Luteolibacter sp. Y139: one gene and its partner. The protein of the gene in region 1 interacts with the protein of each later gene in a pairwise test. Links are inferred from orthologs where the notes say so. Each region holds a gene or a part of one and is shown on either strand. Other genes may lie near its edges.

What was found.
Region 2: the proteins of grpE (region 1) and groL interact in binary tests that used the Escherichia coli proteins (3 or more experiments, as listed by UniProt). The link is inferred for Luteolibacter sp. Y139 from one-to-one orthologs.

The regions. Positions count from the first base shown.
Region 1 is NZ_JBBUKT010000001.1:152,924-169,676, reverse strand. What follows is about bases 7,552-10,543. They hold grpE (nucleotide exchange factor GrpE), read left to right. Parts: upstream 7,552-8,775; coding sequence 8,776-9,312; downstream 9,313-10,543. Other genes in these bases: WKV53_RS00680 (16S rRNA (uracil(1498)-N(3))-methyltransferase), read left to right, coding at 10,460-10,543; dnaJ (molecular chaperone DnaJ), read left to right, coding at 9,317-10,456; WKV53_RS00695 (helix-turn-helix transcriptional regulator), read right to left, coding at 7,806-8,600. Outside these bases: WKV53_RS00725 (sodium-translocating pyrophosphatase), read right to left, coding at 1-1,477; WKV53_RS00720 (tetratricopeptide repeat protein), read right to left, coding at 1,692-4,106; WKV53_RS00715 (ExbD/TolR family protein), read right to left, coding at 4,166-4,582; WKV53_RS00710 (MotA/TolQ/ExbB proton channel family protein), read right to left, coding at 4,602-5,453; WKV53_RS00705 (excinuclease ABC subunit UvrC), read left to right, coding at 5,552-7,099; WKV53_RS00700 (hypothetical protein), read right to left, coding at 7,169-7,528; more of WKV53_RS00680, read left to right, coding at 10,544-11,188; WKV53_RS00675 (hypothetical protein), read left to right, coding at 11,301-14,267; mutM (bifunctional DNA-formamidopyrimidine glycosylase/DNA-(apurinic or apyrimidinic site) lyase), read right to left, coding at 14,280-15,098; WKV53_RS00665 (hypothetical protein), read left to right, coding at 15,193-15,528; WKV53_RS00660 (DUF2288 family protein), read left to right, coding at 15,587-15,901; rsmI (16S rRNA (cytidine(1402)-2'-O)-methyltransferase), read right to left, coding at 16,085-16,753. UniProt on the Escherichia coli protein: Participates actively in the response to hyperosmotic and heat shock by preventing the aggregation of stress-denatured proteins, in association with DnaK and GrpE. It is the nucleotide exchange factor for DnaK and may function as a thermosensor.
Region 2 is NZ_JBBUKT010000004.1:296,327-302,508, reverse strand. The notes cover bases 1-2,904. They hold groL (chaperonin GroEL), read left to right. Parts: upstream 1-590; coding sequence 591-2,219; downstream 2,220-2,904. Other genes in these bases: WKV53_RS12405 (hypothetical protein), read right to left, coding at 2,512-2,904; WKV53_RS12415 (co-chaperone GroES), read left to right, coding at 260-550; dnaK (molecular chaperone DnaK), read left to right, coding at 1-116. In the rest of the region: more of WKV53_RS12405, read right to left, coding at 2,905-3,192; WKV53_RS12400 (helix-hairpin-helix domain-containing protein), read right to left, coding at 3,205-6,182.

The DNA of each region.
Region 1 (16,753 bases):
GCTCCTCGACGTAGGAGCCGAAGAGCACCATGGCGGCGAGACCAGCGGAAGCGATGGCGTAGCCCTTGGTGACGGCCTTCATGGTGTTGCCCACGGCATCGAGTTCGTCGGTGATCTTGCGGACGGAGGGATCGAGACCGCTCATCACGGCGATGCCGCCGGCGTTGTCGGTGATGGGGCCGAAGGCATCGAGCGAGATGATGATGCCGGAGAGGCTAAGCATGCTGACGACTGCGATGGCGATGCCGTAGAGGCCGGCCTGCGTGTAGCACATCCAGATGGAGGCGGCGATGCAGAGCACGGGCAAGACGGTGGCGTGGTGGCCGGTGCTGATACCGGCGATGATGTTCGTCGCGTGGCCGGTATTGCAGGCTTCGGCGATACGCCTCACCGGTCGGTGTGCGGTGGAAGTGTAGTAATTCGTGATCATCACCGTGGCGAAGGTCAGGACGATGCCGACCAGCACGCAGGTGAAGAGAGCGGATGCTTCGACCAGCTTGCCCGTGCCCGAGAACGCGATGGCCTGCGGGAACATGGAATCCGTGACTGGCTTCAAGAGCGCGGCGGAAACGATGCCGCTGATGACCACTCCGCCGACCAAGGCCTTGGTGGGGGAGATGCGCACGACATTGACGAAGGCGATGCCTAACAGCGCGCCGATGATCGATACGCCGCAAATGACGAAGGGATAAATCAGGGCTGCCTCCGACGCGCCATGGGTAGTAAGGAAAGCGACCAGCACGGCTCCGATGAGGCTCACTGCATAGGTTTCGAAAACGTCCGCGGCCATGCCGGCACAGTCGCCGACATTGTCGCCTACGTTGTCCGCGATGGTGGCGGGATTGCGCGGGTCGTCTTCCTGAAGGTTCTGCTCGATCTTGCCAACGAGGTCCGCGCCGACGTCGGCAGCTTTCGTATAGATCCCGCCGCCGAGCCGGGCGAAAACGCTGATCAACGAGCTGCCGAGGGCGAGGCCGATCAGCGAGTTGATGGCGATCTTCACCTCGCCGCTGTATTCGAGTACGATCTTGTAGAAGAGGCCCACCGAAAGCAGGCCGAGTCCGACTACGAGGAGCCCGGTGACCGCGCCGCCATTGAAGGCAACTCGCAGGGCAGCGTGAGGGCTTTCCGAGGCAGCCTGCGCGGTGCGGACGTTGGCGCGGACAGCGATCATCATGCCGATGTAGCCTGCGGCGAGGGAACACACGGCGCCCAGCACGAAGCCGAGAGCTGTATAGGTGTCCCGAAGATAGCCGATGGCGATGACAAGCAGCACCGCGATCACCGAAATGGTGAGCACCTGACGATGAAGATAGGCTTTGGCCCCTTCCTGCACGGCTCCGGCAATCTCGGCCATGCGGTCATTTCCTGCCGAGCAGGAATTGACCATCCGGATCAGGAGAAATGCGCCCGCCAGTCCGACGGCACCGAGAGTGAGGGAGGTGGCTATGCCGTGTTCGGTTAGAAAACTCTGCATCGGAGAAAGATCCGGGTATGGGTTCGTCTCGTAACTTGGAGCATCTGTTCTAACTGACAAGCTTGAAACGGTTCGAAAGAGCCTCGTGCACGGAATTTCTTGAGCCTGATGCCGGTGCTTTTCGCCCGGCCGGATGTATGACAACGAAAAGCCCGCCAAGGCATTGGCGGGCTTCCGGAGATCATGGAGAGGTCGATTTCTCGTTTCGCGAACCTTACTTCCCCGGAGGGTTCCAGCCGGGGTATTTCTTCTCGCGCTCCAGGCGGTATTTCTCCGCGTCCGCAGCATCGCCCTTCTTCTTGAGAGCTTCTTCGAGTTTCCAAAGCACCTCGGGCTTCAACTGGCGATCATCATCGCTGAGGAATACCGCCACGGCGACGTATTCATTCACCGCCGCGGCCGGGTCGTTCTTCTTCATCAGGATATCGCCCTTGGTGATGCGGATGCCCGCATTGACGCGACCTTCGGGACGGAGCAGCTGGCATTCTTCGACGACCTGCAGTGCATCATCGAGCTTGTTCAGCGCGAACAGGGCCTTGGCCTTGTCCAAGAGGCCATCGGTCTTCCAGCTGGGATTCTCTTCGACCTCGAGGGCGTTGTTGATCGCTGGCAGCGCAGCCTCCGCCTTGTGGGCGGCGAGCAGGGCCTTGCCAAAATTCCGCCAGATTTCCTTCGGCGTGGTGCGTGGGTCATCCTGATCCGCGACCAGATCGTAGAAGCGGGCGGCCTGTTCGAAGCGATTCGAGCTGAAGGCCTGCATGGCCGCCCACGAGATCAGCTGGTCAGGCAGGGAGACGACATTCTGCTCCTCGATGGCGCGGTCCACCTCGGCGCAGACGGCTTCCGGATTCTGGAGCGACCAGTGGGCGAGCGCGAGCAGGGTGCCGGCGTTCTTGCCATAGGTCTTCGAGTCCAGCTTGCGGGCTGCCTCGGCATAGGGGACGGCGTCCTTCACGCGCTCGGTTTTGACGAGACCCCAGGCGAGCCAGTAGTTGGCCTTCGCCTTGCGGGTGTCGGCGGCCTTCGGGAACGTTTCGAGGAAGGCCCGATAGCGGGTGATCATGTCGTCCAGCTTGCCCTCCTGCTTGCAGATGTCCGCGGACTCGATGAGGGCGAGCATGCGGGACTCGTCATCGGTTTGCTGGCCACGGACCTTGTCGTAGTCCGCCAGCGCCTTGTTTGGCTCGCCAGCGTCGCGATACGCCCCGGCCCGCAGGAGCAGGGCGGAACCGGCGCGCTTGTCGTCCGGGAACGAGGTGATGAAGTCGCTCAAGGAGCGGACGGCTCCCTGCGGGTCTTCGGAGAGGAGCTGGCAGCGGGCGCGGTTGTAGAGGTAGCCCTTGCGGTTCTCGGTTGAGAGCAGGGAGCCATCGATCTCGTTGTAAACTTTGGCAGCGTCTGCCGCCTTCTTGTCGCTGAGAAGGGTCTCCGCCTTCATGAGGAGGGCGGAGTGGATCTTCGGATCGCGCGGGCGATTCTTCTGATAGAGCTGCAGGAAGGCGTCCACCTGCTCTGGCACGTGGTGGCCCTCGATCCGGAAGAAGCAGAGCAGCCGCAGGTAGTTCGCCTCGAAGGCGAAGCTGTTGTTCGGCAGCATCATCTTCTCGACCTCGCGGAACACTTCCAGGGCCTCGACGTTCTTATCGAGTTCCATGTAGGAGCGGCCGGCCAGCATGAGGCGCAGGGCTTCTTGTTCGCCCTGAGCTTTTTCCGCGCTCTGGCGGTAGACTTGGATCACGTCCGCGTATGCCTTGCGGTCGAAGCGCGTCTTCATCAGCGCGATCTGGGCGTCCGGGCGGAATTTCTCCAGGCCGGGGGTATCGAGTGCCATTCGCAGGTACTTGTCCGAGAGTTCAGCGTTGCCTTGCTTGGCGGCGATGGCACCGGCTTCGATGGCGGCGGGGCCGCGCAGGTCGGGAGTGGCGGTGCGGGACATCACCACCTTGTCGAGCAGCGGAAGTGCTTCATCGAGCTTCTCGGCGCGTGAGAGCAGGCGGCCGAGGTAGAGCTGGCTCTTTTCGATGAAGAGGTTCGGCTTGTCCGGGTCATCGATGACCTTGCGGTAGTAGTCCATGGCCTCGCGGGTGCGGCCGTGGAGTTCGTAGGAGAAACCTGCGTGGAAGAGCGCGCGCTGGCGATCCGCTGGAGACTGTGCCGCCGCGGCCATCTTCTCGAACAGCGGGGCTGCGAGCGCATACTGGCGGTTGTTGAAATGATCCACCGCCAGCATGAAGGCGGCGGCAGAGGCGTATTTGCCCTTGGGGAAGTTGCGAAGGACGTTGTTGTAGCAACGCTTGGCGTCCTCGATGCGGCCGGCCTTGAAATAGCTTTCGCCGAGATACCACTGCGCGGCTTCCGCGTTGGCGTGGTTGGGGAACTGGTTGAGGTAGCGCGAGAAGACGTCGATGGCGCGCTCGAAGCCGGCGACGCGCTGGTCCAGATCGGTGGCGCGCTTGGCGGCCTCATAGAGGTTCCGGCCGTGCTGGTAAAAGTCCTCGCCGGGATCGGCGTTCAGCGAAGGATCGACCGGCTCGGCACGCGGCGGCTGCGGAGCAGGCTCCTGGGCTTGCACGGTGCCTGCGGCGATCAGGCAGAGGACGGTTCGGATGTTCACCACGGCGCGGAGCATCGCGTGGTTTACGGTCTTTGCCAAGGCGGGGTTTTCACCGCCGGGCCGGCCTTTTGGCCCTATTTTTCCGACTTCCGCTGGGTGGCGAAGGAAATGTTCCAGATGCCCGCTTTCTGGCAGGTGTCGATGACCTCGACGATGGTCTGGTACTCGCACTTGGCGTCGCCGCGCAGCCTGATCGGCTGGTTCTTGTGGAGGGCGGCGATGGCGGAGAGCTTCTCCTTGAGCTGGGCCTGGGTCATCGTCTGGCCTTCCACGACGACCTCGCCGGTGGCGCGGACGTTGACGATGATCTCGCCGAGGGCGCGCTTCGAGTCCGCGCCTTCCTGGGCGCTGGGGACGGAGACCTTCATGTCCTGCTCGGAGCGCTGGAACTCGAAGCTGACGAGGAAGAAGATCAGCAACTGGAAGACGACGTCCAGCATCGGCGCGAGCTGGAGCTCGGCCGGGGGCATCTTGTGGTTGCGGAATTTCATCGGGCGGGGCGCGGATCAATCAGATGCCGTGGAGGTCCGGGCGGTCATCGCCCAGAGGAGACGGCGTCGGCATCGCGAAATCCTCGCCGCGGGAGACCCGGCGGCTGGGGGTTCCGCCCTGGGCAGGCTGGGTATTGTGGCGGTCCACCTGGGCTCTCAGGATGGCCATCAAATGGGTGGCGGCCCCTTCGAGATCCGAAATGAGCTTCTGCACCTTGCCGCGGAAAAACGCGTAGAAAATCAGCGCAGGCAGGGCGATCGCCAGACCCGAGGCGGTGGCGATCAACGCTTCCGACACCCCGCCGGCGAAGGCCATCTGGCGGGCCCCCTGGAAGCCGCCATCCGAGACCTGGATGAACGACCGGATCATCCCGATGACCGTGCCGAGCAGTCCGATCATCGGCGCGATGGCCCCGATGTCGGCGAGGTAGGAGACGCGGGTGGTGAGCATGCTGGCCTGGCGCGAGCCCTCGGCCTCGGCGACGTCGCGGACCTCGGAGAAGGTGGCTCCGCTATTCCGGGTCATGAACTCCAGGGCCCGCTCGGTGATCTGGGAGATGCACTCGTTGCGGCGCTTGCAGTAGCCGATCAGGCCGAGGAAATCATTCCGGCGGATGAGGGCCTCCGCCTGGTTCATGAAGCGGTCGCTGACCACGGCATTGCGGCGCAGGATCATCATGTAGAGGAGGATCAGCACCACGGTCAGCACCGAGAGGACGGCCAGCGCGGGCATCATGACGCCGCCCGCCTTGAAGACCTGCATAAAGTCCATTTCCTGCTTCGGCGGCGTGGCGGACGCTTCTTGCGCCCAAGCCGGCAGGCCGGCCATGGCGAACAGGACCGCCCCGAGAATCTTCGTGTGCCGGATCATGAAAGTTCGCGGAGCTTAACGGCCAGCCCGGGGGACGCAAGCACGGCGGGGCGGAGTTGGCGGTTGCGGAATTCTCGGGTGGATGTCCATTTCGGGGCGTGGCCGCGGCGGGATTGAAGGAAAAGCTCCGGGAAGTTCCCCATCAGCCGGGCGTGTACCTGATGAAGGACCGCCTCGGCTCGATCATCTATGTCGGCAAGGCGCGCGATCTACGGAAGCGGATGTCCTCGTATTTCCTCGCGTCCCGGAAAACCCGGGCCGACCTGAAAACCCGGGCGCTGATCGACACGATCGCCGACTTCGAGTTCCACACGGTCCGGAACGAGGCCGAGTCGCTGCTGCTGGAAGGGAAGCTGATCAAGGACTACCGGCCCCGCTACAATGTCGCTTTCCGGGACGACAAGCGGTTCCTGCTGGTGAAGGTCCAGCCGTCCGAGCCGTGGCCGCGGTTCGTGCTGACCCGGATGAAAAAGGACGATGGGGCGCGTTACTTTGGGCCCTTCGCCCACTCCGGGGCGCTGCGGGCGACGATTTCGTGGATCAACCGGAAGTTCGGGCTGCGTGCGTGCCGGCCGCTGAATCCGGGTGAGAATGACTACAAGCACTGCAACGCGGACATCATCCGGAACTGCTCGGCGCCGTGTATCCTGCGGATCACCCGGGATGCCTACCTGGCCCGGATCGATGAGGCATGCCTGGTGCTGGAGGGTAGGGGACGGCGTGAGATTTTCTCCGATCTCGAGGCCGACATGGCGAAGGCGGCGGAGCGGCTCGATTTCGAGAAGGCGGCGCTGCTCCGGGACGTGGTCGACAATCTCCGGAAGACGCTCAATCCGACCCGGCAGTTCACCCGGGGGCGCGGGGTGCCGACGACGGTGAAGCCGACGGAGGACTTGGCTGATTTGGGCGAAGCGCTGGGCCTGCAAGGGCCGCCGCGGGTGATGGAGTGCTTCGATATTTCCAACGTCTCTTCGAATCACATTGTGGCCTCGATGGTGCGCTTCACCAATGGCGCGCCGGACAATCAGAACTATCGGCGTTACCGGATCCGGACGGTGGAGGGGCAGGATGACTTCGCCTCGATGGCGGAGGTGATTCGCAGGCGATACTCACGGATTCTGGGAGAGAACTATTCCGCCAATCCCGATCTCGCAGAGTCGCAGGAGGATCCGGTGGAGATCCAGCGTCGTTTGGCGAAGGAGGGTCGGGCGAAGATCGTGCTGCCGGATCTGGTGATCGTGGACGGTGGCAAGGGGCAGCTTTCCTCGGCGATGCGGGAGCTCCAACAGTTAGGTTTGCACGACTTGCCGGTGATTGGCTTGGCCAAGCAGCGGGAAGAGGTCTTCTTCCCCGGGGAGAGCGACCCGCTGCTCATTCCGCATGATCGTGGTGCGTTGAAGCTTCTCCAGCGTATTCGGGATGAGGCTCACCGCTTTGCCAACGGGTACAACGCGCTGCTCTACCGGCGGCGGATGAAGGAGAGCTTGTTAGACGACTGCCCTGCGGTTTCGCCGAAGAAGAAACAGGCGCTGTTGGCGAAGTTCGGCAGCGTGGATCGGATCCGGAAGGCGAGCGCGAAGGACATCGCGGCGATTCCCGGGATCTCCGAGAAGACGGCGGAGGCGATCTTGGAGTGGTTAGGGTGAATCGCCACTGCGCTGCTAGTGGTTAAGTGTCTTGTAGTAGAGGAACCCGCCTTCGTATTTCAGATACTCCTAGGTATCCTTCTCCTGGCGGACAAAAGTGGTGGCAAGATCATCCTCCGGATCCCAGCGCGCCTTTCCCTTAATGAGTTTCAAATCACGCCCGCGCTCCGCGCCCCAGCTCAACCAAGCCTTGTTATCGGTGTACTTGCGGCTCGCGGTATGTGGAGTCGCTCCCGCTTTCTTCACGATCGCCTCAAACTGTTCCTTCGTAATCTTCGCCTTCAGGCAGTAGGTCCCGTCAGGAAGAAAGCCGTCCTGATATTGGGAGCGATAGCAGACTTCCGCGTCCTTAGGCAGCCAATCCTGCGCCCGCACCGGTGCCAATGTTGCTAGGCCCAACAAGGCGAGAATTGACAGAGATCGGATCATGGTCACTGCGATTGCCGTCCTTATCTCAGATCTCGCCAGATATCCAGTTTAGCCGACAAATCGCCGGACAGAATCTTCCGCGTCGCCCCCTTTTCAAATCCACTATGAGTTCCCAAAGCGGTATGGCTCGCGACCGGGCCCGTCGGGCGGAGAGCCAGACTGGTGTCATGAGCGAGGCAGGGGAGAAGTCCCTGCCCGATAGACCCGCATCGCTACGGGACGGTAGGCATCGCGCAATTTCGCCGCTAGTACCCAAATGCGGGGTGTCCCCGATTTCTTATTGGTCGCCTCCATCGCCCTTGGTGAGGCGGCTGATGAGCTCTGCTTGGGAATGGACGCCGAAGTGGCGGAAGATGACCTTCGAGTAGCCGTGGACGGTGTTCACGCTGAGGCCCAGGTGAGCGGCGATGCGTTTCCTGCCCCAGCCTTCGCAGAGGAGGTTCATGACGGTGCGGTGGCGAGGGTAGAGGCTGGCGAGCTCGCGGGCGGGCTGATCCGGGAATGACTGGAAATGCAACCACGGCACCTCGGTGAGGATAATGTGGGCGATGCGGGCTTCCCGTTCGCTGAAGTGGGGTTCGCCGAGACGGCGGTAGACCGCCACGCCCGAGATGCCGCCACCGTCCATGGGACGCTGGGAAACCAGCAGGGTGCCGATGTCCGCTTTTTCCCAGAGCTTCCCCGCGGCGGAGTTTTCCAGATGCATGGGCGGATCCATCTGACGCAGCGTCCGCGTCAGGTGGGTGCCGCGCTCCTGTAGCTCGATGGAGGAGGGCCGGGTAACTTCCTCCATGTCCGGGTGATTCATCGCCTCGATGTAGCGGGCGAAGCGTTCGTCGTCCCAGCCGCCGTGCTCGAAGCCGATGAACGACGGGGGCTTGTCCGGATCGAATTCCGCCATGCACCAGGCCCAGCTGGTGGCATTCAGCAGCCCGCAGAGGCCGTCCATCAGGAACCGGCGCTTTTCAGAAAAGCCTCCCGGAGTCGCGATGACCTCGCCCAGCAGGCGGACGATGTCGCGCACGTCTTGCTCGGTCAGGGGGGAATCGGAAATCCGGGAATCGGCTGGCATGTGAGGTGACGACTGTCTTGGCAAAAGGGGGATTGGCCAAGCTGAAGATAGGCGTCAAGGGTGTCACAGGCATCTGCGTAAAGACCGTCTGAGGTGATTTTGGTAGGGCGGGTCTAGCCTTTGACTACCAAGCAACCGTTGACGACCCGGCCGGGGAGTGGCAGGAAGCGCGCATATGATTCCTGAGGACGACAAGGAGCCGGCCGCTGCGGTGGACGAGGATTTTTCCGACGCCGCGTCTGGCGAGCTGGATCCCTACGCCGAATTGGAGGCAGATGTGCTCAAGTGGAAGGAACTGGCGGTGCGCACCGCGGCTGACCTGGACAATTTCCGCAAGCGCTCCGCCCGCGAGCGCGAGGAGGCGATGCGCTATGCCAACCAGGGTCTGCTCGAGGACCTGCTGCCGGTGATCGATAACTTCGAGATGGGCATGCTGGCGGCGGCGCAGGACAAGAGCTCGATGATCTACATCGGCATGGACATGGTCCGCCGGCAGTTGAACGACTTCCTTTCCGCCCAAGGGGTCACGGAGATCCCGGCGGACGGCAAGACCTTCGACCCGAATGTCCACGAGGCGGTTTCGCAGGAAGACTGCGCTCCCGATCAGGACGGAAAGGTGCTGCGGGTGCATCGCCGCGGCTTCATGCTGCGCGATCGTCTGCTGCGTCCGGCGGTGGTGGTGGTGGGTAAAACCGGAGGAGAGGAAGGCTGAGACGATGGCGACGAAGCGAGACTATTACGAGATTCTCGGGGTTTCCCGCGACGCTGGTGCGGACGAGATCAAGAAGGCCTACCGCAAGCTCGCGGTGAAGTTCCACCCGGACAAGAACCCGGGTGACCATGAGGCTGAGGAGAAATTCAAGGAGCTCGGTGAGGCCTATGAGGCGCTGAGCGATGCCGACAAGCGCGCGGCCTATGACCGCTTCGGCCACGCTGCCTTCGGTGGTGGCGGCGGCGGAGGTGGTGGGGGCGGTGGCTTCCACGATCCGATGGACCTGTTCTCGCAGGTCTTTGGCAGTGCCTTCGGTGGTGGCTTCGAAGAATTTTTTGGTGGCGGACGTCGCCAGCGGACGGGCAAGCAGCGTGGCAGCGACCTGCGCTATGATCTGGAGATCACGCTGGAGGAAGCGGCGCGCGGATCGGAAAAGGAGCTTGAGATCGAGCACTACGGCCCTTGTGGCACGTGCAATTCCACCGGCTCGAAGAGTGGTGGTGGAACCAAGGCCTGCACCACTTGCGGTGGTCGCGGCGTGGTTGCCCGTCAGGCCGGTATTTTCATCCAGCAGACGACCTGCCCGGAATGCCGTGGCGCCGGTGAATCGGTGGCCGATCCCTGCGGCGCCTGTGGTGGCGACGGTCGCGTCCACAAGACGAGCCGGATCAAGATCCGCATCCCGGCTGGCGTGGAGGATGGCACTCGCCTGCGCTCCACCGGCAATGGCGACGCGGGTGTCCGCGGCGGCGCGGCTGGTGACCTCTACGTGTTCCTTCACGTGAAGGCGCATGATGTCTTCGAGCGCGAGGGCAATGATCTCTTCTGTGAGGTGCCGATGCCTTTCAGCACTGCCACGCTCGGCGGTGAGCTGGAAGTGCCGACACTGGACGGCAAGGCCTCGATCAAGATCCCGGCAGGCACCCAGGGCGGGACCCTGTTCCGCCTCCGCGACCGCGGGGTGCCGGCGCTTTCCAGCCCGAAGAAGGGCGACCTCCACGTCCGCGTGCAGGTGGAGGTGCCGACCAAGCTCAATTCGGATCAGCAGGAGAAGCTCCGCGCTTTCTCCGAGTCGATCGGCCAGCACAACTCCCCGATGCAGGAGGGCTTCTTCAAAAAGGCCCGCCGCTTCTTCGACCTCTGAGGCATGGCGCGCTTCTTCCTCGCACCGGAATGCTGGGGTGGCGCTGCCGTCCTGACCGGCGATGAGGCGAAGCATGCCGCCCAGGTCCTGCGCGCGCGCCGTGGCGACCGGATCACGGTCTTCGACGGCGCGGGGCGTTCGGCCACGGCGGAGATCCTGGATGTTTCGAAGAGCGAGATACGCCTTTCGCTCGGCGAGGTAGTTCAACGCCCGCCGCTGCGGCCGCGTATTCATCTGGCGCAGGCGGTGCCGAAGGGGAAGACGATGGATCTCATCGTCCAGAAGGCCGTGGAGCTGGGCGTTGCCTCGATCCAACCGCTGATCACCAAGCGCACGGTGGTGCAGGTGGAGGCGGATGATGCCGACCGCAAATCCTCAAAGTGGCAGCGCGTCGCGCTCGAAGCCTGCAAGCAGTGCGGGCAGGACCTGCTCCCGTTGGTGGAGCCGCCCCGTAGCTTTTCTGAATGGCTTCCGCAGTGCGGTTCCGGCCTGAGAGTCATCGCCTCGCTTTTCGACGGAGCCCGGCCGCTCCGGGAGGTCTTGCGCTCGGCCGAGTCGCCGGAAGACGTGACGCTGTTGGTGGGGCCGGAAGGAGATTTCACCCCGGAGGAAGGGGAGGCGGCGCTAGGTGGAGGATTCCACCCGGCCAGTCTGGGGGAAATCGTGCTGCGGGCGGAAACGGCGGCGTTTTTTGGGATTTCGGCCTTGCGTTACGAATTTTCACGTAGTTAGCCTGATGATCTGGGTTGATTTGAAAAAATTGACCTTTGATTGTTAGGCTTTTCTAAATATAAATCGGGGCGTGCTGTCCCCAACGACCAGATTTATCTGGCCGGTTTCCGTCGTGTTCGCGAGCTGCCTGGCCGCGAGTGCCCTGGCGGATCCGGTCCCGACGCGTGGCTTTGAGGTCGATACCTCGAACCGCAATAACGTCGTCGCCTTCTACCAGTCCGTCTTTCAGGCGTCGGAAGGCTATCGCGACCGGATCAACTGGACCGGCAACTACACGTCCACTGCTGCGGGCGCAGAAGGAACGACCTCGGCGGCTTTTGCCGGCGATGTCGAACGGCGCCTGAATTACTTCCGCGCGCTCTGCGGCGTCCCTGCCGATGTGCGCGTGAATACCGGGTTCACGGTCAATATTCAGGAAGCGGACACCTATAAGCCTGATCCTTCCACGACGAAGGCGGCGGCGGCCCAGCGCTCGGCGCTGATGATCGCGCGGACCTATCCGAACAGCGGCGGCCTCAATCACAATCCGCCGCAGAGCAACACCGCCTGGACGACTGCCGCATGGAACGCCAACAAGAACGGCAACCTGGCGCTCGGTTTCTTCGGCCCCGGGGCGGTCGATGCGTATGTGCAGGAAAACGTGGTCGGCATCTCGAATTGGAACATCGATGTCGGCCACCGCCGCTGGCTCCTGTGCCACTGGTCCACGGATTTCGCGTCCGGTGATACGCCGGGACTTTTCAGCGGGAACAGCGTGCGGCCGCCCTCGAATGCGATGTATGTGGTGCCCCGGGCGGCCGATGCGAATTTCAACATCGATCCTCTCTTCCACTCCTATCCCGCAGCCGGGTATTTCCCGGTGGAGCACAATTCTCCCTACTGGTCGCTGTCCTATCACAAGGCCGACTTCTCCGCCGCGACCGTGACGCTGCGCGACGCGGCGCTGAACGTGCTGCCGGTGAGCGTGGTCTCGCGCCGGAGTGGCTTCGGCGACAATTCGATCGTGTGGCAAGTGCCGGCCTCGGCGGCGATCTTCTCGGTCACCGGCGATACCACCTTCCACGTCACGGTTTCAGGAATCCAGGGTGAGAATGTGCCGACGGTGCACAGCTATGATGTCACGTTGTTCGATCCGCAGCGCTTGAACCAAAGCGGAGTGGTCACCGGGCAGAGTTCGCCACTCGCAGCGGGATCGACCTATCAGGTCAGTGGCCTGGAAGGCGTGGAGCAGGTCGAAGCCGGCATGTTCCAGCGCAAGGCAGCGACTTGGGTCGAAGGCGCGGAAGACAGCCCGGCTCCGAAGGTCATCGCGAAGGCCAGCTCGACGTATCCCTTTCTCGCTGCGGTAGCAGGCTTTGCGAAGAGCGGGACGAAGGCATTCCATCTCACCTTTCCCACGCGCTACGATCCGATGATCAATGGCGTGCCGCAGCAGTCCTTCGAGCTCGATCGCGAGATCGTGCCGGGCACGGGCAGCGCGCTGACCTTCCAGTATCGCCGCGGGTTGATGACTCCGGCGACGAAGCTCGCCGTCGAGAGCTCCGTTGATGGCGGCCTCACGTGGTCCAATCTCACCACGATTTCCGGTGGCGGCGGCACCTCGGACGCGGCGTTCCAGGCTTCATCGCTGCCGCTGCCTTCGGCGGGCTCGCCGTTGCGCGTGCGCTTCCGTTTCTACCTTTCGGATCCGACTTCGTCCCTCTATGCGCATGAAGATTACCCGACGGCAGCGACGGGAATCTTCATCGATGACATTGGCGTGAGCGCTGGCGATTGGTTGGAGCCGTGGGGCACGGTGAAGGCTTCGGGCCTTACTTCGTTCGCCTTCAATTCCACCACCGCCGGGACCTCGATCGGCTCCGGGACGTGGTGGCTGCGTGCCCGTGCCTACCTCGGTGGAAAGGCTTTCCCGTGGGGTGCGGCAAAGGTCGTCACGCCACGCGGCCAGTTTGAACTCAGTGGCAGCACGACGCCGCCGGTGAGCGGTGCCAACTACAATTTCCTCGGCGATCCAGCGGCGACTTCCTATCGCTTCGAAGTCTCGGCCCCGGGTGCGGGTGCGTGGACGGAGGGCGCGGAGACCGCACCGCCGCCGCAGATTATCGCGCAGACTTCGCCCGCGTATACGGTGCTCAGCACCCTCACTGGCTTCCGGAAGAGCGGCGCCCGTTCGTTCCGGCTCGGTCTCGCCACGCTGACCGATCCCGAAGATTTCTTCATGGTGGAGCGCGATGCTACCCCCAGCGCCACCAGTGCCTTGGAATTTTGGACTCGTCGCGGGCCGATGGCAGTGACGAATCGCTTGCACGTCGAGCTCTCGACCGACGGTGGTAATACTTGGACCTCGATCTGGAATTTGCCGGGCACCAAGAAGGCCGACAAAGCGATGACGCGGCAGAGCGTGTCGCTGTCCGCGTGGGCGGGCACGGCGGTGAAATTCCGCTTCGCGCTTCGCAACGCCGGCGGCAACAACCTCAAGTGGAACGCCAGCAAATCCGGTGTGTGGGTAGATGATATCACCGTGACGAATCCCTCTCCAGTGCTGTGGTCGAAGGAGACGACGATTGCGGCCGGTGCCACCACCGTCACCCTGAACGAGGTCATTGCCGGTCGTCCGCTGGTCGTTGGACAGACGGTCCAGATTCGCCTGCGTCCGATGTATGGCGCGACGGCTGGTGCCTGGGGCCCGGCATTGCTGGTCACGCCCTCGGCCTTGTCCGCGTCGCTCACTGGCTTCGCTGCCTATCAGGCCTACGAGTATCCTTCGCAATCGCTGGCATTCGATGCGGATAGCGATGGTGACGGGATGGTCGATGGAATCGAGTATGCCTTCTCCACGGATCCCACTCGGCCCTCGGTGGCTGCCGACTCGATCGCGATCACAGTCGAGCGGATGGAAATCTCCCGCGACCTGCCCACCGAGCGCGCGGACGTGAACTACAATGCCGAGTGGTCCGATGATCTAACCACGTGGTCCAGCGAGGGCGTGGATGTGCGCATCGAAGGCGGCAAGATCATTGCTTCCGCTCCGATTGGCGGTCCGTCGCGTGTGATGCGCTGGGTGGTGCTGCAGAAGTGAGATGAAACCCGCTCAACGCTGGCACTTCGGGCACCAGTAGGTGGAGCGCTGGCCCATGACGGCGTGTTGGATTGGCGTGCTGCACACGCGGCACGGTTCACCTTTCCGTTCGTAGACGAAGAGCGACTGGCTGAAGTAGCCGGGCTCGCCGTCGGAGTTCAGGAAATCGCGGAGGGTGGTGCCGCCTTGTTCGATGGATTCGGCGAGGACCTTGCGGATGGCGTTCACCAGCTTCGTAAGGCGCGGCTTGGTTACGCGGGAGGCGGGTGTGGCTGGAAGGATCCCGGCGCGGAAGAGGGCTTCGCTGGCGTAGATGTTGCCGACGCCGACCACGACCTTCGGGTCCATGATGGCGAGCTTGATCGCAACATTCCGGCTGGCGCAGGCCTTCGCGAGATGGGCGGTGGTGAAGTCGTCGTCGAGAGGTTCCGGTCCCAAGCCGCGGAGGAGGGGATGTTCCAGGGGATCGCCTTCGGGCAAGTGCAGGTAGATGCCGAAGCGTCGGGGATCGTGAAAACGAAGCTGTTTTCCGGAGTCGAGGGTCAGCGCGACGTGGTCGTGTTTCTTGAAATCCGCTGATGGATCGGAGAACCGCAGGCTGCCGGACATGCCGAGGTGGATCAGCAGGGAGCCGCCGCGTTTCACGTCCAGAATCAGGTATTTCGCCCGCCGGCGGATGGCGGTGAAACGGTCGCCAACGATGGAATCGAGTGATTCCGAGACCGGTTGCCGCAGCCCGCGGTGGCGGACGATGACCTCTGTCACGCGTCGTCCGACAAGATGGGGTTCGACCCCGCGGCGGGTGGTTTCGACTTCGGGCAGCTCTGGCATGCGGCCCCATTTTAGCCGGGGAAGCGGTGCGTCCACGGCAAAAGTCGTTCTGCTGCCTTGAAATCTGGCGCGGGTTCCCCAACGTATCACGCTCATGGACCGCGAAGCCTTCGCATTGCCGGACGGCAACCTCTTTTCCGCATGGGATCTCCGCTTCGGAGATTGGGAGCGGCGTCGCGAGAGCCGGCCCTCATTTGTCCACTTGCCCGATGGCAGCGTGAAATCCGGCTCGGTCAGCTACACCACGGAGTCAGCGCCGATCCGCTTTTGCACTTCGAACGGACCGCTTTCGACTGGGGTGACCGGTCAGCTTTCCTCCGGCGACGACCGGTTTTATCAGGTGACGGTGGTCGCCATCGAGTGGAAGTCGGACCACCTCTGTGTCAGTGGCAAGGCGGTCCGGAATTTCGACTTTTCCGTGCCTCAGTGAACCTGCCTAGGCTCGGCGCACGATGATCGCGCCGGAGCACTTCGGGTCGGATGACTCCATGAAATACGTCCTGCTTGGAGAGGACGAAAGCAGCACGGAAGAGAAGCTTTCCGGTTACACGGGCGTGGTGGCCTGGAGCTACCTTCGTCCGCATTGTGAGAACGGGGTGCTGTATTTCGTGGACCCTACCCTGGAGCTGACCGAGGTGGGTGCGGCGATTTCGCATAACCAGTCGGCGAAGGTGGAGGCGTGGTTGAAGGCTGGAGACCTCGTGAAGATGGGCGAGGTCCATGCGGCGCAGTGGGAGAAGGAGGCACCGGAGTTTGAGGCGCTGGTGGTGTCGCCGTTCGTGCTGTGTCGGCCGGTGGTTTAGGGGGCGCTTCCGTAGCGGAACAACTCCGTTGTTCCGGCTGGGGCGGCTTGCAGGGCGATCCGCAAGTAGCGATTCGTTGCGGAGCGCGAGAAGCCGGAATGGCGCAGCCATTCCGCTACGAAGCTAGGGATCTCCGAGAACTGCTTCTACCGCACACGGAGTGTGCGGACCACGATGGGGGCACTACTGGCCTTTCACGAGGAACACGATCTCGCCTTTGGGCGGGTGGACTTGGAAGTGCGCGAACAACTCGGCGGCGGTGCCGCGGTGATAGGTTTCGAACTTCTTCGTCAGCTCGCGCGCCACGCAGCAGGGTGCCTCCGGAAGTTTTTCCGACAATAGCTCCAGCGTTGAGAGCAGGCGGTGAGGGGACTCGAAAAAGATGCTGGTGCCTTCGGTGACGAGTGACTCTTCCAGCACGGACAAGCGCTTGCCCTTTTTGATGGGGAGGAAGCCGAGGAAGCGGAAGGCGTGGACCGGGAAGCCGGAGCCGACGAGGGCGGTGAGCACGGCCGAGGGGCCGGGCAGCACTTCGAAAGGGATGCCTTGTTCGATGCATGCCTGCACCACGCGGTAGCCGGGGTCGGAGACGGCGGGCATGCCGGCGTCCGTCACGATGGCGACTGTTTCTCCACCGCGCACGGCATCGAGCAACTCTGGTAGACGTCGTACTTCGTTGTGATCGTGCAGTGACACCAGCGGCTTGCCGGTGATGCCGAGCTTTGAAAGCAGCGGCGCGGAGTGGCGCGTGTCTTCGCAGGCGATGCGGTTCGCCTCCTTCAGCACCTCGATCGCCCGCAGCGTGATGTCACCCATGTTGCCGATGGGCGTGGGGACGAGGACGAAGCGGCC
Region 2 (6,182 bases), on another replicon or contig:
CCGGTGGTGGAGCCGGTCCGGCACCTGACGTGGACGTCGAGTCCCCCGAGTCCGGCCCATCCGAACCCCGCCAAGCCAAGGGCAAGGTCGTGGAAGCCGAAGTCGTCGATAAATAACCAATTCCCGCGTGATTGACGCCCGGTCTTCCGGGCGTCAATCACGCGTCTCCGCAACAAGCCCTTTTCGATTTTTTCTACCCCTTTCCGGGCCACCCACACGGTCCGGCATTCCAACCAACCGAAACCAAACCAAAGAACACATGGCTACCATCAAACCACTCGGTCAACGCGTGCTCGTGAAGCGCATCGACGCCGAAGCGATCTCCGCCGGCGGCATCGTGCTGCCTGACACCGCCAAGGAAAAGCCGCAGGAAGCGGAAGTCCTCAGCCTCGGCACCGGCGGCAAGGATGAAGATGGCAAGACCATCGAGTTCACCGTGAAGGTGGGCGACAAGGTCCTTATCTCCAAGTACGGCGGCACCGAAGTCAAAGTCGACGGCCAGGAAGTGCTGATCATTTCCGAGTCCGACATCCTTGGCATCGTCGCCTGATCCCGCTCCCAGAACTCAACTTTCTACTTTCAACCACACCATGGCCAAACAACTCCAATTCGACGAATCCGCCCGCCAGGCCCTTCTGCGCGGTGTCGAGAAGCTCGCCCGCGCCGTCAAGGCAACCCTCGGACCTGCCGGTCGCAATGTCATCCTCGACAAGAAGTTCGGCTCCCCGACTATCACCAAGGACGGTGTCTCCGTCGCCAAGGAGATCGAGCTTGAGTGCCCCTATGAAAACATGGGCGCCCAGCTGATCCGCGAAGTCTCCAGCCGCACCTCCGACATCGCCGGTGACGGCACCACCACCGCCACCGTGCTTGCCGAAGCCATCTACAAGGAAGGCCTCCGCAACGTCACCGCCGGTGCCAACCCGATCAGCCTGCAGCGCGGCATCATGAAGGCCACCGAGGCCATCGTCGCCCAGCTCAAGGTCATCTCCAAGGAAGTCAACGACACCAAGGAAATCGCCCAGGTCGCCACCGTCTCCGCCAACTGGGACACCACCATCGGCAACATCATCGCCGATGCCATGGACAAGGTCGGCAAGGACGGCACCATCACCGTGGAAGAAGCCAAGGGCATCGAGACCACCCTCGACGTGGTCGAAGGCATGCAGTTCGACAAGGGCTACCTCAGCCCCTACTTCGTGACCGATGCGGAGAGCATGGAAGTCGTGCTCGATAACGCTTACCTCCTCATCAACGAGAAGAAGATCTCGTCCCTCAAGGACATGCTTCCTCTCCTCGAGAAGGTCGCCAAGACCGGCCGCCCGCTCCTCATCATCGCCGAAGACGTCGAAGGTGAAGCCCTTGCCACCCTCGTGGTGAACAAGCTCCGCGGCATCCTCAACATCGCTGCCGTCAAGGCTCCTGGCTTCGGCGACCGCCGCAAGGCCATGCTCGAAGACCTCGCCATCCTCACCGGCGGCAAGGTCATCACCGAAGACCTCGGCATCAAGCTCGAGTCCGTCGAGCTCGCCGACCTCGGCACCGCCAAGCGCATCACCATCTCGAAGGAAGCCACCACCATCGTTGAAGGTGCCGGCACCAGCGAAAGCATCACCGGCCGCGTCAATCAGATCCGCCGCCAGATCGAAGACACCACCAGCGACTACGACCGCGAGAAGCTCCAGGAGCGCCTCGCCAAGCTCGCCGGCGGCGTCGCCGTCATCAACGTCGGTGCTGCCACCGAGACCGAGATGAAGGAAAAGAAGGCCCGCGTGGAAGACGCCCTGCACGCCACCCGCGCTGCGGTGGAAGAAGGCATCGTCGCAGGCGGTGGTACCGCCCTGATCCGCGCCCAGGCCGCCGTGGGTGACCTCGGCCTCGCCGGTGACGAGAAGACCGGTGCCGGCATCGTGGCTCGCGCCATCGAAGCCCCGCTCCGCCAGCTCGCCGCCAATGCCGGCCGCGAAGGCGCTCTCATCGTCGAGAACGTCAAGACCAACAAGGAAGGCCACGGCTACAACGTCGCCACCGACAAGTATGAGGACCTCATCGCCTCCGGCGTTGTCGACCCGACCAAGGTGACCCGTTCCGCCCTGCAGAACGCTGCCTCGATCGCCGGCCTGCTCCTCACCACTGAGGCGCTCATCACCGAGATCAAGGAAGAGAAGCCCGCCGGCGGCGGTGGCCACGGCCACGACCACGGCATGGGCGACTACTAAGATGGCCGCGGCCCCAAAGCCGCAAGCCATTCGCCAAATTCAAAAGCCGGACGGGAAACCGTCCGGCTTTTCTTTTACCGGGACCGCGGGATTCATCCCGCCCGATTCCTCCGAGGAACGCCATCACCGCTTGAGCCGCTCCTGCAATCCTACCCCAGCCAAAACCAAAACGACGAAGTCGCATCCGCTACAAAGCCACGAACGCACCCTTCCACAAAAGAAAAGCCAGACGGTTTCCCGTCCGGCTCTGAAATGAAATGATGGTTTGCAGCAGAAGGCCGCAGTGGGCGAATCAAGCCCCCGGCTTCTTCTCCGGATCCACGAATTCCTCCACCGCCCGGAAATCGAGCCGCTTGGTCGTCGGATTGATGAAGAAGAAAACATACGAGCGGTTCTTTGGCTCCAGCGGCCAGCGGGTCGTGCTCAGCGCGCGGTCGCCTTCCTTCTCACGGACGCCGAAGCCCACGTCGTAGTACTTGATCTCATCCTCGCCCTTCGCGCCCTTCGGCTTCAGCGATTTGCCATTGCCAGGCGGCAGGATGAAGGTCGCGGTGCCCACGTAGCCCACGATCGGCTTGTCGGCGTGATTGTAGAAGTAGACGTCGCCAGCTCCGAACGATGGATCACTGGCGGGCATCACGACCGCACTGTAGCCGGTCGCGGCGGGGAACAGCAGCACCACGAATTCCTTGCCCTCCGCAGGCAGGGTCACCGTGGCGAGCGAGACGGCCTTGCCCGTCGCCTGCTTCAGGCTGAAGGCCCGGGCAGGCGCCGCCTGCGGTTCGGAGACGAAGTTGACCGGCAGGTCGAAGGGCGAGGACTTCGCTTCCGCCGTGGCCATCACCACTTGGCCGAGATCGGCGGGCGCGCGTTCGGCCAGGAAGCGGACTTTGACATCGCCGCCTTTGGAGGACTCCTGGGCCGGAGCCACGGCAGCGAACAGCAGGGCGAATAGGGTTACGAGACGCATCATGGAAACGGGTTATCAAACTTCGTCCGGGTGAAGCCAGCGGAATGCCGTCATTTCGTAGCGGCGGCCGAAGCTCTTGTTGATTGCCTTCAGGCTGGCGATGGTAGCCTCGGGGGCATCGGCAGAACTCACGAAGTCCCTGCTGCGCTCCACGGTCGCTTCGCACCACGCCCGGGCCAGCACCTTGCCATCCTTGTCCACGCTCTCGCCATAGGCACGAATGATGAAGCTGTCGGAGCGGGCAGACAGGATCGGCGCGATCGGCGTCAGGATATCGGCTTGCTTGACGATTCCCGGCATCCCGTAGCCCGCAGTACCTTGCTCGGCTTCCGGGAAAGCAAAGCGTGACGTGACCGTCGTCGACATGCCGCGGTTGCCTTCTTTCCAACCGGAGTTGATGTCCACGTCGTTCGAGTCCAGCGCACTCTGGATCGCACCGGCACGGGCCAGCGCCTTGTCGCTTCCCGGACGGCGGTTCACAAAATCGGAGAGCGAAAGGAACGGGCCGCGCTTGCGGACTTCCTTCACGATCGCCTTGGCGAGTTGCTCGATCTCCCCTTCGGTGAGCACCCGGCGACCATTCCACTGCTTGCTATCGGCCAGGTTGGCGGCGTCGCCTTTCGGATCCGCGATCTCGGACGTCGGCGAAAACAGGCCGGTCACCGGAATCCCGTTTTCATCGGCACCCGAGACGGACTCCTTGCCATCCTGGGTGCGGACCACGATGCCGCGACCCTTTAGACCACCCAGCAAGGCCTTCCACGCTTCTACCGAGGTGGAATTTACGTTGAACATGCCATCCACCCGGATCAGCGAGGCTGCCAGCTGGATTGCCGTTTCAGTGGGGGTAGAGCCGGAGAAAAGCTTGGTCAGCAGACCATTGACCTCGGCACCACCGGTCTCCGGCAGATAGCGCACCGTCGGCAGCTTCGCGGTGCTTTCGAGGAATTCCTGGGCCACCTGGCGCTGGTTGCGCTTCTTGGTAGTGTAGGTGGCCCGATCCTGCGGCGAAATCCCGGAGAAGAACCAATCATCCCACAGGTTGAGATTCGCCAGGTAGGAGTGGTCGGCCAGCGGACGTCCGCCGGTGAGCGAGCTTTCGGTCTGGCCTGGTGCCAGCACTGATGGAGCCATCGAGTTGCCGATCGCGTGGGAGATCTGCGGCAGCATCGGCTCCCGGGCGCTGAGGGACGCGTAGCCGTCCTTCGGCTTGAGGATCTCGAAGCCATTGGCGCAGGAATGCTGCAAGGCGGCCAGCGAAACGGCCGGCTCCCTCGGGATCGAGTGGGTGGTCACAAAGGGGCTGCCGGTGTCTTGGTTCAGACCACCGCCGAAGAACCCGTGGACACCGTCACTGGAATCCAGGAAGCGGTTTTTCCATCCAAGCAGCGGCTCCACCACGAATTCGTAGGGCAGCATGTCGCGCTCCTTCTGGCTCAGGTCGTAGAAATCGGTGTGATGGGCGCGAGGATTGAAGCGGCTGAGATAGCGGGTGCGCGCCGCCGGATCGGTACTGGCCTCGGTCTTGGCATTGTACGAGATCATCATGATCGGCGCCTTGCTGGTGAGCGCTCCTGCAGCCAGCGGACGGCCCATCGCCTCGGTGATCTCCTTGAAGACCTCGGGACGCTGCGTGGCATTCAGCCGCTGATTGGTCGGCTTGGTTCCCGGGTCCGTCTTCTGCCGCGGCGCATCGCTCGGCTTGATCCGCTTGTTGCCGTAGTCGAAGTCCACATACAGGCCGCCATAGCCTAGGCTCGGACCATCTTCCTTCCGATCGTAGCCGATGTAGAGTTCGTTGTGCGTGGTCGAGAAGTGCCGGGAATGGTCAGTCCAGCCCTTGGGCACACTGCCGCTGCCATTGGCGGTGCCCGCGGTGAGCGTATTGGCCTTGGCGCGGTATTTGACCGTGGAACCGGACGGGACGTTGATGGTCATCAGCACATCCTTCCCGGAGGCGTCGGTCGCACCCGTCTTGGCTTTCAGCGGGTAGCGCAGCCCCTTGGCGGGGTTGAATCCCGCCTTGAGCTTCAGCTGGTGAGTGACCTTGCCCTGGGTGAGCGTGGTGGTTTCCTGGGACAGCTTGATCACCTCGCCCGGCTTGAAAACCAGCTGCTGGGTCTCTCCTGCATTCACCGAAAGGTAATTGCTGTCGCTGTCGGAGAACGACTGGATGATGGGACACGTATAGGTCTGCGTCCCGACAGTGACGATGAGATCGTAGGGAATCCCGAAGTACTTCATCGTGAAGAAGGACGAGGTCGGGATCACCACCGGCACATCAAGTGGATTCCACAAGGTGATAAGGGGATCCGCCACGATCTGGAGCTGGTTTTCAGCCTGGCCCGCTGCATTGGTCGCGCCCACGGTCATCAGCGAAAGGATCATCTGTGAGCTGACGACAACCGGCATCTTGTAGTGGAACTCGTCGTCCGCCGCACAGGCTGCCGCGCCGCTGTCGAGCGTGAGGTAGGGAGTGGTGGTGCTGCCGGTCAGGGTGCCACCGCTGGTATACTTGAAGCTGCCGCTGGTCTTCAGTTCCTTGCAGAGGTTGTAGTAGCACCACAGCTCATAGAGGTTGATGCCATTCTCCGAACCGACCTTGTAGAGGACGTTGGCCGCGTTGGTGGTGGCGAGACGGCTGCTCGCGGTGGTAGCGGGCAGCTCGAGCCTCATCGAGAGATCCTTGCGGAAGCCACCGCTGCGCTGGTTCGTCAGCAGGCCAGTCGAGAAAGGCGCGATGTCGTGGAAGAGACCGCGCGGAGCATGGGGATCCGACGCGAGGAACCCGGACTGCTGCCAATCCGTCATCATCGCCACCTTGGGATCCTTCAGATCCAGCTTGGCGAAAGGCTTCTTGGTGCCGTCGGAAGCGAATTCCACCGCATTCCGCGGTGCTCCGTGCAGCGTCGAGCGGGTCGCCGCAATCGAGGCGTCCTCGGAAACCGGCGGCGTGGCCATTGCGGCCTTGGTCCCCTGGTCACCAGTCCACC